DNA from 2 places in the Colwellia psychrerythraea 34H genome. Region 2 is predicted to be linked to the other one. Evidence: predicted binding sites of a transcription regulator. Region 2 holds the regulator's gene; the other holds the start of a gene.
What was found. Region 2 encodes LexA, which represses DNA repair genes until DNA is damaged. Its sites were predicted from a motif close to TACTGTATNNNNATACAGTA; they were not measured.
Positions count from the first base shown of each region.

Region 1: a site for LexA is predicted at 3,705-3,724, ahead of CPS_RS02255 (DNA-methyltransferase). Genes of this name have one in related genera too.

Region 1 is NC_003910.7:501,342-509,187, reverse strand. Features, by position in the region: gene CPS_RS02270 (glycosyl transferase) at 1-196, shown strand, start outside; gene CPS_RS02265 (alpha-amylase family glycosyl hydrolase) at 226-1,977, shown strand; partial or broken gene CPS_RS23825 (MmcQ/YjbR family DNA-binding protein) at 1,983-2,120, opposite strand; gene CPS_RS02260 (pentapeptide repeat-containing protein) at 2,489-3,574, shown strand; gene CPS_RS02255 (DNA-methyltransferase) at 3,746-4,438, shown strand; gene CPS_RS02250 (hypothetical protein) at 4,484-4,867, shown strand; gene CPS_RS24015 (DUF6575 domain-containing protein) at 4,867-6,180, shown strand; gene CPS_RS02240 (MmcQ/YjbR family DNA-binding protein) at 6,239-6,598, opposite strand; gene CPS_RS02235 (hypothetical protein) at 6,612-7,157, opposite strand; gene CPS_RS02230 (hypothetical protein) at 7,157-7,846, opposite strand, start outside.
Region 2 is NC_003910.7:234,973-242,818, reverse strand. Features, by position in the region: gene CPS_RS01090 (TonB-dependent receptor) at 1-1,009, opposite strand, end outside; gene lexA (transcriptional repressor LexA) at 1,852-2,487, shown strand; gene coxB (cytochrome c oxidase subunit II) at 3,053-4,612, shown strand; gene ctaD (cytochrome c oxidase subunit I) at 4,624-6,246, shown strand; gene CPS_RS01070 (cytochrome c oxidase assembly protein) at 6,252-6,821, shown strand; gene CPS_RS01065 (cytochrome c oxidase subunit 3) at 6,849-7,733, shown strand; gene CPS_RS01060 (SURF1 family protein) at 7,744-7,846, shown strand, end outside.

The sequences.
Region 1 (7,846 bases), 270 kb from region 2:
CGATATTCATAATGAAGAAAAAGCGGTAGAAATGTTCGCTGAAAATATCTTAACGGCAGGAAGCACTTTCTTAGAACACCCCATGGAAACGCCTTTTATACCGTCTTGGAATCGTGTTGTAAGTGCTATCCCCGATATTCTCTCGCAATTAAAAGAAGCGGTTGAATTAGATAACGAAGAATTTAGTAAAAAATAGAATTATCAGTATTAAAAGAAGGCGAAACTATGAAACCGCAGGTTGATCAACTAAAACATAAGTTAACTCAGCAGCTTTCGACTATTTATAAAGATGTTCCTCTTGAGCAATCATTTGATGATATTGCACAAAGACTCATGAACGTTATGCGATTATCAAGCGAGGTGGTGGTTGTAAAACCTTTTACCAACCAATGGTCCGAGGAAGATATTATTTTGATCACCTACGGTGATAGCATTATCAAAGCAGATCAACCGCCATTACAAACATTAAAGCATTTTTTAGACACTACCATTGAAAATACCATTAATAGTGTTCACATTTTACCCTTTTTCCCCTACAGCTCAGATGATGGTTTTGCCGTTATTGATTATTCTTCAGTCAATGAATCTTTAGGAACATGGCAAGATATAGAAGATATCAGTAAAGACTATCACTTGATGTCAGATCTTGTGATTAACCACTGCTCCAGCCGAAGTGCTTGGTTTGATAACTTTGTTAAAGGAGAAGGTCAAGGTAGCGATTATTTTTTCACTGCACTACCCGATGATAATTTAACAGATGTAGTGCGCCCACGTACCTCACCATTACTCAAAGAAGTTGAAACGGGTAATGGCAAAAAATTTGTCTGGTGCACCTTTAGCCACGACCAAGTCGACTTTGATTTTCGTAACCCTGAAGTATTAGCGGCATTTACGTCAATCATCAGGCAGTACCTAGACATCGGCGTTAAGATATTCCGCTTAGATGCTATCGCCTTTTTATGGAAAGTAACAGGTACTACCTGCATCAATTTACCTGAAACACATGAGGTTGTTCGGTTATTGAGAACTCTCATTGAATCGGCTGAACCTCAAGCGATTATCATCACCGAAACAAATATCCCTAATACCCAAAACCTGACGTACTTTGGTAATGCTAACGAAGCGCACGGCATTTATAACTTTTCATTACCGCCCCTTCTATTAAACACCCTACTCACAGGTAATTGCTTATATTTAAAACGTTGGTTAATGAGTATGCCTCCGTCACAAGACGGCACCCTATATTTTAATTTTATTGCCTCACATGACGGTATTGGTTTACGTCCGGCTGAAGGTTTATTAAGTGAAAATGAACTTGATACCTTAGTGCACACGGTAGAAAATTTTGGTGGTAAAATTTCATGGCGTACTTCTGATACTGGCGAGCAAAAAGCGTACGAGATGAATATCTCACTCTATGATGCGATGCAAGGGACGGTTGATGGAAAAGATCAATGGAATTTTGAACGTTTTATTTGTGCACATGCCATTATGTTTGCTCTTGAAGGCATACCAGGTATTTATATTCATAGTCTGTTGGGTACGCAAAACGACTATCAAAAATTAGCAAATACCCACCATAACCGGTCTATTAATCGACGTCGTTGGCAAGAAAATGCTTTAGAAGAGGCACTCGCTAATAAAAGTTTACATCATGCACGAGTTCTCTCGACGTTAAAATCATTATTAAATACTCGCATTAAGCAACCAGCCTTTCATCCCAATGCGACGCAGTTTACACTTCATTTAGGTTTACAACTATTTGGCTTTTGGCGACAAAGCCAAGATAGAAAACAAAGTATTTTTTGTGTCAGTAATGTTTCTGATCAACCCATAACACTGCCATTAAGTGAGCTTAATTTAATTATTACGGAATCTTGGTTTGAGCTTATTAGCAAGAAAGAAATCACTGAATTAACACAAAAAATACTATTAACACCTTATCAAACAGTTTGGATCAGTAATGTAATAACATAAACGCATTAAAAATGTATCAGGATTGACTGCTGATCTTTCTTAGTCATTTGGCTCACCACTAACTTAAACGAGTTATCTATCATGCGCTCAATTTCACCTTGTGGAATTGAGCCATCGAGAATGATTGTATTCCACAAGCGCTTAATATCAAGATATATTATACCCATAACAAAAAATACAAATCACTTTACAATAATGTTTTTAAAAACAGATGGAAATCTATATTTAGCTTTTAGTTAGATAAACACCTACTTATTTGATAAATATGAAAATATGGACTAAATATATTAGATAGAATAGTTGGTTTTCATAATACCATTGGCGCGGGTTCACAAGGTGTCAACTTAATTAACTCTTTGCTTGCTGGAAGCAAAACATCATCTGACAATAGAACAAGATAGCTATGCAAATGGTGATATTACTGATAAAAATAAAACAGGACGTTAAGTACTATACTAAGAAAGGTTCAGCCATTTTTTTTTCTTTTTTAGGTAAGTGATTAAATATAATAATGAAAAATATACTCAAAAACATTGAACATTCAAGTCTGTTTTATATTATAGAATTGTTAACTAAAGTTTCTATCATTTTCGCCATTATTGGGTGGTTTATTTCCTATCCAGAACGAACTAGACAGAACATTTTAAATGCATACTCAACCATTTATTCAGCTCAAGAATATAAAGGAAATGCAGGAAGAAAAGAAGCCCTTCAGACACTTGCTAATCATGAAACGTATATAGCTCATTTATCCATCAAGAACGCTATTTTAAAAGGACTTGTTCTAAAAAACATGCAGCTATTTAAGATGGATTTCACTTTATCTTCATTTGATGATGTTGACATATCAAATAGTGAATTCACTTACAGTAAATTCAATTCGGTAATAGCTCAGGATCATGATGTTCCAAGGGGTATGACGAGTATAGGTATTACAGCAATCAATACTAAATTTTACCGAGGAGAGTTTAATGCGACTGAACTTCAAGGTAATTTCAATAAAGCTAAATTTTACAATGCCTCATTTGGCTCAACAAAATTTAGGGGGTCATTCAAAAATACAGAACTAAATGGCACTCTTTTTCAACTAAGTGACACGTACTGCTCCGAGATACCTAAGGATTCTTATTGTAATGATGGGACACCTACAATTGATAGTTCTGATTTTACTGACGCTAATATGAATGGATTAAAAATATGGCATTTATATTCTAATAATTCTGATTATTCAAATGCAAAATTCGATAAAATTGACGGTAGAATATTAAATGAAGGCGAAGAAAAAGAAAATTCTATTCAATTTGATGGTGATAAATTTATTAATACTGAATTCAAGCATGCACGATTAACGGGTGTTACTTTCAACAACTCTATATTCAAAGGAGCCAAGTTTTACTATATTAGTTATATGAATGTTGATTTTGCTGATTCAGATATGAGTAATGCAGAGTTTTATGAGGCAAATTTAACATATACAAAAATAAGTAAAACTCAACTAGATTCCGCATACGTTTGTCGTGTTGAATTGCCAGACAAGTCATATTTAGATCGTGATTGTGATTATTTTAAGAATAAGTATGGAGATGTCATTTATTAAATAACTTTTATAATAATTAGAGTTAGAAAATATATTAATTTTATAAAAGATATAAATTCAAATCCTTTGTTCAATAAGGAAAATTTACTTATTTAGTATTATCTTGTAATAGCCTCCAATTCTGCTAACATGCTGGATCTTTATACAGCTTAAATTTGGCATTAATATCTCATGGACAGTAATTTTATAATAAGTCAAAGCGATGCTGTTGATTTCCTGAAATCTTTACCTGATGAAAGTTTAGATTTAGTCATTACAGATCCTCCATATGAATCTTTAGAAAAACATCGAAAAATAGGCACCACAACTCGTCTAAAACACAGTAAATCCTCTAGTAACAATTGGTTTGAAATATTTCCAAACTCTCGATTCGAAGAACTATTCATTGAAATATATAGAACATTAAAAAATAACACTCATTTTTATTTGCTATGCGATCAAGAAACCGCCTTTATTGTAAAACCAATAGCAGAATCATGTGGCTTTAAATTCTGGAAGCCTATTGTTTGGGATAAGATGAAAATAGGCATGGGATATCATTATCGAGCAAGATATGAATTTATTCTTTTCTTTGAAAAGGGTAAACGAAAATTGAACAATCTTGCGATACCCGATGTATTGCAAGTACCAAGAGTTTATAGAGGTTATCCAACAGAAAAACCCGTTGCTTTGATGGATATATTAATAGAACAAAGTACTGAAAAAGGCTTTCTGATTTGTGATCCCTTTATGGGATCTGGTTCCGTAGGCGTATCAGCCCTATCACTTTCTAGGAAATTTTACGGCAATGATTTATCTATAGATTCCTTGAATCATACTATCGATCGTATAAAAAATATTGAAGAAACTCCCGATACGTGTTAAAAACTTGCTGAACATGGAAGAACTTATATCACAGTGAGTAGTTTAATGGCAGATTGGCCTGAATTTTATCCAGAAAATACCCCTCCTTCAAAAGCAGTGGCTACTGAAGGTACATCCTTTCGATTAGTTAATGAACACCCACCTACTCGTGGGGACTTCAGGTCAACTTATGAGGAGTATCCTAATAGAAAATTTAATCAGTCTGCTATTGCAAATGCTTGTGGAACCTCTCAATTTAGAGAATTAAAAGATATTCAAAAAAAACGTCAATTATTTCCTCCTCTTAGAAATAAAAAAATAGCTGTGGGTGAACTGGTGCCAACTTTAGGCTTAACAATGAAAACTTTTGAGCCAACTCACCATACTGTTTGGTACTTAAAATCAGCCCAACCACAAATTATATTTGAAGTTTTAAAGGAAGAGATCTAATGGAAATACTTCCTAAATCAGCATATTTCGGTAATTTAGAAATTTTTCATGTTTATGAATATTACGAAGGTCCAAAATTATTTAGTGCTGTCAATGGTGTCGGTACTTATTATATAGCCTTTTGGATTGGTTCAAATGATGATGGAGATGAATGGCTATACGCTCCTGTAAGCGATCAAAGATTAATAGAATTAGAACAATCAAAAATAAAATTAAGAGACGTATTTATCTACCCTAATGATTTAGTTTTCAAGGTGGAAACATATTTCAATGAAGATATTACCTCACAAGTTCAGCAATATTCTGCTTCACAACTGACTGATGAAATATTACCTCCAAGCACATTTTATATTGAATTAACGGATAATTTATCCAAGTCATTTCAAGTAGAAGATGGTGAAGATGTTACAGAACTTTATATTAAAAGGTTCGCAGGTAGATTAGCACCAAACTTAGCTTCTATATCTAAGGTTGCGGATGCTTTTTCTTCATTATATTTAGAAATACTAAAGAGCTTAAAAATTAGAAATAAATCACTGACACCTTTAGATGCTCGTCCTGGTTCGTTCATTTTACGCCTTAAATCTCCCAATATAAAAGAATGTCTACCTGTAATTAAAACAATATTTAATATATTAAACGAAGAACAAAATCCTTTCCCGAAGTTATTAGAATTAAATATTGATGTAAGTACTATTGAAACTCTTTTAGAAGAAGTGATTGATGGTAAAGTTAAAATTCAATTTGGTCTTGCAGAAAAGTTTGAAGCTGAATTAAATATATCTAAAGAAAAAGCTTTAGAATCCCTAGAACAATTAAAAGAACAATCTTCTTCATTAATTTCAAGTTTATTAGTACCTCAGGCCAATAATTTATCTAAGATATTTCATGCTGTAGAATTAAAAAGTGAAGGGAGATTTATTACACCTTCTCTTCTAAACTTAACAACAGAAAGACAAGTGGCTTATTACCTTCATGCGGCTAGAACACTAGGTTTATTATCAAAAAACAACGCTATTAATTCAGTTGGATATCAATTCAGTACAATGAGTTATGCTCAAAAAATGAATATAGTTGCAATCAGGTTTGAGAGTAGCGACTGTGGTTGGGCTTGGCTAAAATGGTCAAATAAAAAATCTGTTGATGAATTAGATCCATCCACTGCTACAGCATTTTTGATTGAGAAATGCCCTTCATTAAGTAAAAATACTGCTGAAAGAAGAGCTAAGACATTAAGTATGTGGCAGAGAGAGTTAAAACCTTTTCGTACCATGACATCAGTTTCAGAACAAATAATTCAACCAACTGACTAATGCTATTCAAATCAAACAACTTAAACTTTATCGAATTTAATATAATTTCAAATTCGATTTAAATTTTAATCAAAATCGACTCTTGATCTTTTTTAGTCATTTTACTAACAACTAACATGTAAGAATTATCAATTAATCGTAGTACCTCATTTTCAGGCACTGAGCTATCAAAATAGATGCTTATCCAGTGCTTTTTGTCCATATGGTATCCTTCAGTTATTGCAGGATATATATCTCGCAAAGCAGCACCTTCATCAGGATCACATTTTAAATTCATCATCATTAAATTGTTTCTTTCTCCAACCAAGGCAAACATTTTATTTTTAACTTTAAAGACAGATGTATCTTCACCAAACGGAAACTCCAAAGTAGATTCAGGTTTAGATAAAATATATTTTTTTAGGTTTTCAAATTCCATCATATCACTCTACTTATATTAAAAAGTTTGGCTTAGGTTTAAGCGTTTGCATCTTAGTGGAACCTGTTCTATTTTTCTTTTCACGATTACCATTACTATGTTTCTTTAGACAGTCACACAAAACCATATTTTCTGATATTAAATATTCAATTCCTGCGGTGATGTCTTTATCCCAACGAATAAATTTGTGTTTTACGTATCGGTGATTATAACAGTGTAACAATGCCTCTTTGACAGAAAAACCTGCTTTTAAATAATGGTATAAATTAAAATCAGGTAATTCACAGCAATCTTTTACATTTCTTAATATTTGTAATTGTGGAGGATTTTTTTTGTCTCGACTGTAAAATAAAAGCTCTTCTTTAAACGAGTCGTTAATATAATCTGACAGTACGCTAGGTTTAAAACACTTTGCCTTTTCAAATAGGTCTTCAAAACGAGGATCAATATCAACTAGAATATCTACTTCTTTTAATATCCAGTTATTTTTAACTAAATTATAATCATTTTCTGATGCTAGCTTTTCACTTATATCTTTAATTAATTTTAAGTTTTTCATTATGTATACCTTCTTTTATTATTTTTTATATTGGTACTTTTTGATTGTTCAGTAGGAACTAATTGACTTGAGGTACCTCTAGTTAATGAACTTTGACAAGATGGTGATGAATTATCATGGCATTCACTTAAGGTATTAATAATTTGTTTGTTTTGTTGGTAATAGTGTTCTTTATATCGTTTTTTTCTTTTTGTTGCAGGTTGATACTGACAGTGATCAAGACCTACTCTTTTTAATACAGATAAATTAAAAGCATGTTTTAACACCCTGACGATACTTTTTTGTTGCAGCTCAATCCTTGTTTCTCCATTGATCACTTTGCCTATTATCATGTTCAAATGTGGATTGTCTTGGTCATGTAAATTTATAAACAGATGATCTTTTATCTCTTCAGCAGATACATTTAAGAAATTGATTAATTCAATGACTATATCTTTACTTATTAACTTCCACTGTTCTAATGTAATTTCTACAGGTAAATTGGGAGGTAAAGAAAAACACACACTTTGGGCAAAAGAATTAAATCCACGACCTCCCTTTTTACGTTTTGCCGTGTGTAATTCTTGTTTAGTGATGTTCAACACCGTCTTTAAATAAAAACGCTCTATATTGCCAAATATGGGCTTTATAGTGGTTTTACCTTTGTGGTTTTTGTGATCATCCGAGACTAAGTATCTTAGAAATTTTAG
Region 2 (7,846 bases):
AGTCAGTTGCTAAACCTGTTTCTTGATACATTGAAGTGATAGTACCATTGGCATCAACAACAGCATTTTCAACATTATCAGAAGTAAACCAATGACCATAAGATGTTGTATCAGATTTGACATCAAAGTCTGAATATAATGCATCTGCGGTAATGACAAGGTTATCTGAAGGTGCATACTGCAAGACTAAGTTTGCATTGGTACGTTCACGTTTTTCTGTGGTAACCAATGAATCAAAGTTTTGCGGAATAAATATATTACCGGTATATACGTCACCGGACTCTGTTACAGGAGCGCCTTTGCCGAAAGAAGAATTTTCACGCCAACCAGCACTTTGAGCACGATTTAATTTCGTTTCACGCTCTAAATACGAGATTGCAAATAAAGCACCAAAGGTATCATCATTAAAGGTATCACTTATCAAAAGTGACGCTTGTGGGGAGGTCTCTTCACTATTACCATCATAAGTTGCTTTGACACTACCCGCTAATTTAAAACCATTAATAGCAAAAGGTTTCGCCGTTTCAATATTAACCGTGGCGCCAATACCACCTGACTGTACCGTCGCTGATGATGTTTTATGCACATCTAGGGTTTTTACCATTTCGGCAGCAAGCGTATCAAAACTAAAATCACGACCTGGATCTTCAGAGGCTTGTTGTCGACCATTAACAAGTACTGTATTAAATTGTGGACCAAAACCACGCACGGTGATTTTTTGACCTTCACCACCCGATCTATCTATCGAGACGCCAGTAATACGTTGTAATGATTCTGCAAGGTTAGTGTCCGGAAACTTGCCAATATCCTCAGCAGAAATAGAATCAACTACGCCACTAGCTTCACGTTTTGTGTCTAAAGCGCGACCAAGAGCGCCTCTAATGCCTGTAACGGTGATTTTTTCAACGTCTTTTTCAGCTGTTTTACTGTCTTCAGCATGCGCTTGCACTGAAGCTGTTGACGCTAAAATTGCAATAATTGCTGTCGATAATGTATTTTTTTTAAACATGTTATCTGTCTTCCCCAAATCATTTTTATTATTTATGGAAAGCAGACCTTGACCACTCAATGTTGCAACTAACTCCGTATCCTCAAGTAAAAGTTTAATGGCTTGTTCAATAGAATAATTGCCAGTTAACTTATTTGCCGTTATATCACTTACTTTATCAAGTGAGAAAATGAGCGTTAAGTCGGCTTGCTCTGCAAATTGAGTGAGCGATAGATCTGCTCTTTGCTGAGGAATATTGAACGAATAGGTATTACTTAATTCAGCACTTTGAACATATGGAGCACACGCTAAAGCGAGTGTTGCTGCTATGCTAGCTGAGTTAAATTTTCGTTGTTCAATAACCTCAACAGTAAGTTTTTCACTTACAAATATTAAAGACGATTGAACAAGTTTTTTCCGCCAGTGCATCGGTAACCTTTTGTTATTTTTAGTGCGTTAATGTAGCCAAACTTAAAATCATTCTGACAAAACTATATTATATTTACTAGTTAATAATCTATGTGCTGGATATAGATGATGAAAGCTAAATTATGGTCTGGTAATAAAAATAGGGCTATATAAACGAGTATATACTTGGTTAAATTTACACGTGTCAAACCACCCTGTTGTCAATTAATAGCTTACTAACCATAAACTTAATTATTAGTAGTCATGTTGATAATTCATATAAAGTCAGCTGTGAACAACAATATACTCTCATGAAAACATAGGTAGATAATCATAATGTGAGGTGATTTCTGCACGTAAACAATAATTAGTTAGATATACCTAAGCGGGGCTTGCCTTTCATCACATCCTGTATATACTACCAGTAATACTGTGTAAATTTACAGGCTAAAGCTATGATAGATTCAACTACCGAATTACGCCCACTGACTAAACGACAGCAACAGATTTATGATTTAATCAAAGCAAAGATTCAAGATACAGGCATGCCACCTACACGTGCTGAAATCGCTAATTTTTTTGGTTTCAAATCAGCTAATGCCGCCGAAGAACACTTAAAAGCTTTAGCAAAAAAAGGCTACATTGAAATGCTTGCAGGCACTTCTCGTGGCATTCGCTTGGTTGAAGAAATGCTTGAAGCAGAAGGTTTACCACTGATAGGGCGAGTTGCCGCCGGTGAACCTATTTTGGCGCAAGAGCATATTGAAGAACATTATAAAATGGATGGTAATTTATTCCATCCTGCTGCCGATTATCTCTTGCGTGTAAATGGCGAAAGCATGAAAGATATCGGTATTCTAGACGGCGACTTACTTGCTGTGCATCAAACTACTGAAGTACAGAATGGTCAAGTTGTTGTTGCCCGTGTTGAAAATGATGTCACCGTAAAACGTTTCAAACGTGAAGGAAATGTTGTCTATTTGCATGCAGAAAATGAAGACTTCTCTCCTATTAAAGTCGACTTAGCTAATCAAGAGTTTAATATTGAGGGTATCGCCGTCGGTATTATTCGAAGTGGACGTTGGATGTAATCCATCATAGCCACTGTTACAGCATTCGTCATATTTATTACCTAATTACTGCGTAATAAATATGGCGTTTTTATTTATCTTCAATATTTTCCTTTCTAAATTTCCACGTGATTTTCTGTAATTCTTAAATCCCTTTATTAGATTTAATCAAAGCTAGTCCCAGTAGAGCTCACACTCTCTTTAGAGCTATTACTCCATTGAATTAAATGGCTTTTTTATAATTCCTCAGTTATAAAATGTTTGACCTAGATCAATTTTTAGCGTAATTCTATAAATAGTAACGCATACAAAACGAACATAAAAAGAATAAAAAGACGTCTGTTTGCTAATCCTGTCACACTAGTTCACTAGTACTATGACTGATTACTCTTTTACGTCGATAATTAACTTGATCTCTAAATTATGTATATTCGTCATGAACCGTTCTATATAGCGCAACCGTGGCTAAACCGAGCTCTTGTTAGTTGATAAAAATAATAATAACAACAACAGATATTCAGTTCAGTGAGTTATGAAGTACATTGCTGCACATCTGTTCTCTATCATTGAAAAGAGGAGATGCCGTGTGGGGAAACATAAGCTAATTTGGCTAGTGTTGGTCAGCCTATTTGCCAATTCAGCCTGGGCAGAGACGCAGTTAAACCTAACTAAAGGGGTTACTGCCGTTAGTAGAGACGTATATGATTTACATATGCTAGTGCTCTATATTTGTACTGCTATCGGTATTTTAGTTTTTGGCGCTATGTTTTGGTCGATTGCTTTTCACAGAAAATCTAAAGGTGCAAAGCCTGCTGATTTTCATGAAAGTACTAAAGTAGAAATTTTATGGACAGCAATACCCATTGTTATTTTAATCGCCATGGCAGTGCCTGCTACACAAACACTGATAGCGATGGAAGACAATGAGAACTCTGATGTTACGATTCAAATCACGGGCTCGCAATGGAAATGGCATTACAAATACTTTGACCAAGATATTGAATATTATTCTGTGCTTTCCACCCCTCGCGAGCAATACCAAAACCAACAAGAAACTAGCGCCATCAAAGGTAAAAACTATTTACTTGAGGTTGATAAGCCGCTTGTTATTCCTGCTAATAAAAAAGTTAGATTTTTAATAACATCTGATGATGTTATCCATTCATGGTGGGTGCCTGCTTTTGCCGTTAAACAGGATGCTAATCCAGGATTCATCAATGAAGCCTGGACTAGAGTCGAAGAACCCGGTGTCTATCGCGGTCAATGTGCCGAGTTATGCGGAAAAGATCATGGCTTTATGCCCATAGTTGTTGAGGTAAAATCAGCTGAAGATTATGACATTTGGCTCAATGAACAACAACAACGTATCGCCGCTGCAGCAAGTGCCGAACAAGACTCATTAAACGCTTCTGTATCAAAAGAAGAACTTATGCAATTAGGTGAAACAACTTACACAGCCTACTGCTCAGCTTGTCATCAACCAACCGGTTTAGGTTTGCCGCCGGCCTTCCCTGCATTAAAAGGTAGCCCTATAGCTACAACGGGTACGATAGAAGAGCACCTCAATATTGTCTTTAACGGTAAAGCGGGCACAGGTATGCAAGCCTATGGCAAACAATTGAGTTTAAAAGAGATAGCCGCAGTCGTCACTTATGAGCGAAATGCTTGGGGCAATGATACTGGTGATATCGTGCAAGCCTCTGATGTAAAGTCTGCTGTTGATAACACATCACAAGATGCTAAAGGAGTCGTCACAATTGAAACTAACGTTGAAGATGCGGTAGAGACAATGACTGAAGAAGCACCCGTTGAGGATTTAGCTAAAGTGTATAGCCAAGATGAATTAATGGCTATGGGCGAAAAAGTTTATATGACAGCTTGTGTTGCTTGTCATCAACCAACAGGTGCAGGATTACCTCCAGCATTTCCTGCGCTTAAAGGCAGTTTGATTGCAATGGGGGATATCGCTATTCATTTAGATATGGTGCTTAACGGTAGTAAGAAAAATCCTGCCATGGCTGCTTTTGGTAGTCAATTAACCAAAACCGAAATAGCCGCTGTTGTGACTTATGAGCGTAATGCTTGGGGAAATAATACCGGTGATTTAGTACAACCTGCAGCTGTTGATGCTGCTAGTGCGAAGTAGGGGGATATAAAATGACCACAGACGTTATAGAACAAGATTCGCACGACGAACATTATGGTGACCATAAAATGACAGGCATAAAACGCTGGCTTTATACCACTAACCATAAGGACATCGGCACCCTGTATTTATGGTTTGCTTTTATTATGTTTTTAACTGGTGGCGCTTTAGCTATGGTGATCCGCGCTGAGTTATTTCAGCCAGGTCTGCAAATAGTTGAGCCGGACTTTTTTAACCAATTAACAACTGTCCACGGGTTAGTTATGGTGTTTGGTGCCATTATGCCTGCATTTACTGGCTTCGCTAACTGGATGCTTCCTATGATGTTAGGTGCCCCAGATATGGCGCTACCTCGTATGAATAACTGGAGCTTTTGGATTCTTCCCTTTGCCTTTGCTATTTTACTTGGCTCTTTCTTTATGGAAAGTGGCGCGCCTAATTTTGGTTGGACCTTCTACGCACCATTATCAACGACCTACTCTAATGGCAGTACTGCTTTCTTCGTTTTTGCTGTTCATATCATGGGGATTTCTTCCATCATGGGGGCGATTAATATCGTTGTCACCATAATGAATATGCGCGCTCCTGGCATGACATATATGAAAATGCCTTTATTTGTTTGGACCTTTTTTATCACGGCCTATTTATTGATTGCCGTCATGCCTGTGCTCGCAGGTGTAGTGACCATGTTACTTACCGATACTTATTTTGGTACCAGTTTCTTTGATGCTGCTGGTGGTGGCGACCCAGTTATGTTCCAGCATATTTTTTGGTTCTTTGGTCACCCTGAGGTTTATATCATGATTTTGCCAGCCTTTGGCATTGTCTCTACCACTATTCCGGCGTTCTCACGTAAACGACTATTTGGTTATAGCTCAATGGTTTATGCCACATCGTCCATTGCTTTGTTGTCATTTATCGTATGGGCACATCACATGTTCACCACCGGTATGCCGCTATTTGGTGAGTTATTCTTTATGTATTGCACTATGCTAATTGCCGTACCTACTGGGGTGAAAGTATTTAACTGGGTCGCTACTATGTGGCGCGGTTCATTAACTTTTGAAACACCAATGCTGTTTTCAATCGCCTTTGTTATTTTATTCACCATCGGTGGTTTCTCAGGATTGATGTTGGCGATGACACCGGTCGACTTCCAATATCACGACACCTATTTTGTTGTCGCTCACTTTCATTATGTGTTGGTTACTGGCTCATTATTCTCTCTCTATGCAGGTGCTTATTTCTGGCTACCAAAATGGACCGGTCACATGTACAACGATACGTTGAGCAAGTGGCACTTTTGGTGTTCATTAATCTCTGTGAACTTACTGTTTTTCCCTATGCACTTTTTAGGTTTAGCAGGCATGCCTCGCAGAATTCCAGATTATGCACTGCAGTTTGCTGACTTTAATAAGTGGGTCAGCATTGGTGGTTTTGCATTTGGTTTATCACAACTTATTTTCTTAGCGGTGGTAATAAAATGTATTCGCGGCGGCGAGAAAGCACCAGCAAAACCTTGGGATGGAGCAATCGGTTTAGAGTGGACGGTAGCAAGCCCTGCCCCATATCATACCTTTAGTACACCACCATCGCAGCAAGACATTGATAATGCTGACCAACACGAGCACTAACTTGTATGAGCACTGATGATGACAAAGCCAACATAAATACCAGTACAGGTATAAGTAATAACAATAAAACAGTAAGGAAATTACTGCTTGTCGTTGTTGCTATGTTTGGCTTTGGTTTTGCTCTGGTACCTTTATATGATGTGTTTTGTGATATTACTGGCCTAAATGGTAAAACAAATGATACTGCAGCGACTTATGAGGCTGACGGCATAGATAAACTACGTACCGTTAAGGTGCAGTTCATTACCCGAAATGCTAAAGGTATTCCATGGGAATTTGAGCCAGTCATTAATGAAATTAGTGTCCATCCCGGTGAAATGAAATTAGTCTCATTTTATGCAAAAAACAATGCTTCTCATGACATTATCGGTCAAGCCGTACCCTCAGTATCACCGGGTTTGGCAGCAAACTATTTTCATAAAATTGAATGTTTTTGCTTTACTCAACAACCGCTAGCCGCGGGAAAAGAAGTTGAAATGAGTTTGCAGTTTTATGTCGATTTAGAGCTGCCTGCAGATATAAATACTTTAACTTTATCTTATACCTTGTATGACATAACCGAGAAATCGTCATAGGGTTCTACTCGAAAAAAGGGATAGAAAATGACTAACAAAGAATACGAAAGTTATTACGTACCCAGCCAAAGCCACTGGCCAATTGTCGGCGCAATAGCACTATTTATGATTGCCTTTGGTGCGGCTAACTACGTCACCGACTTAGCAAATGAAAAAAGTGGTTACGGTGGATATTTGCTTTTGGCTGGTATTGCACTTGTGGTCTATATGCTTGTGGGTTGGTTTAGTGATGTAATTAGTGAGTCGCTAACGGGTAAGTACTCGCATCAGATGGATAATTCATTCCGCCAAGGCATGAGTTGGTTTATCTTTTCTGAAGTGATGTTCTTTGCCGCTTTTTTTGGCGCTTTACTCTATTTACGAGTATTTTCTGTGCCTTGGTTAGGCGGTGCAGGTAACAACGTATCAACAGGCGCCGTACTTTGGCCTGACTTTGTTGCCCAATGGCCTTTATTAACAACCCCCGACGGCACTACTACCACAGCCATGGGTTGGTATGGTCTCCCCTTAATTAATACCGTTTTATTATTAACGTCTTCAATTACCGCTCACTTTGCTCATAGTGCATTAATTAAAAATAATCGTGGACCACTTAAAGCATGGCTTGGTCTAACGATAGTACTTGGCTTAGCGTTTATGTTCTTTCAAGTAGAAGAATACGCGCATGGTTACTCTGAAGAAATGCGACTATTTCTAGATAGTGGCGTCTATGGTAATACTTTTTATTTACTGACTGGCTTTCACGGCATGCATGTTACTTTGGGTTGTATCATGTTGATAGTCATGTGGTTTAGAGTATTAAAAGGTCATTTCACCCCAGAAAATCATTTTGCCTTTCAAGCGGCAAGTTGGTATTGGCATTTTGTCGATGTTGTTTGGGTCATGCTTTTTGTTTTTGTCTATATTTTATAAGGCCTTATTTTTGGAGACTATCAATAAGCGGAAAAAAATATTTACCCAATCATTGATAAGAAGTGCCCTTTGGTTAGGGCTAACGATTATAGTGTTTGCTGGTTTAGTTAAAT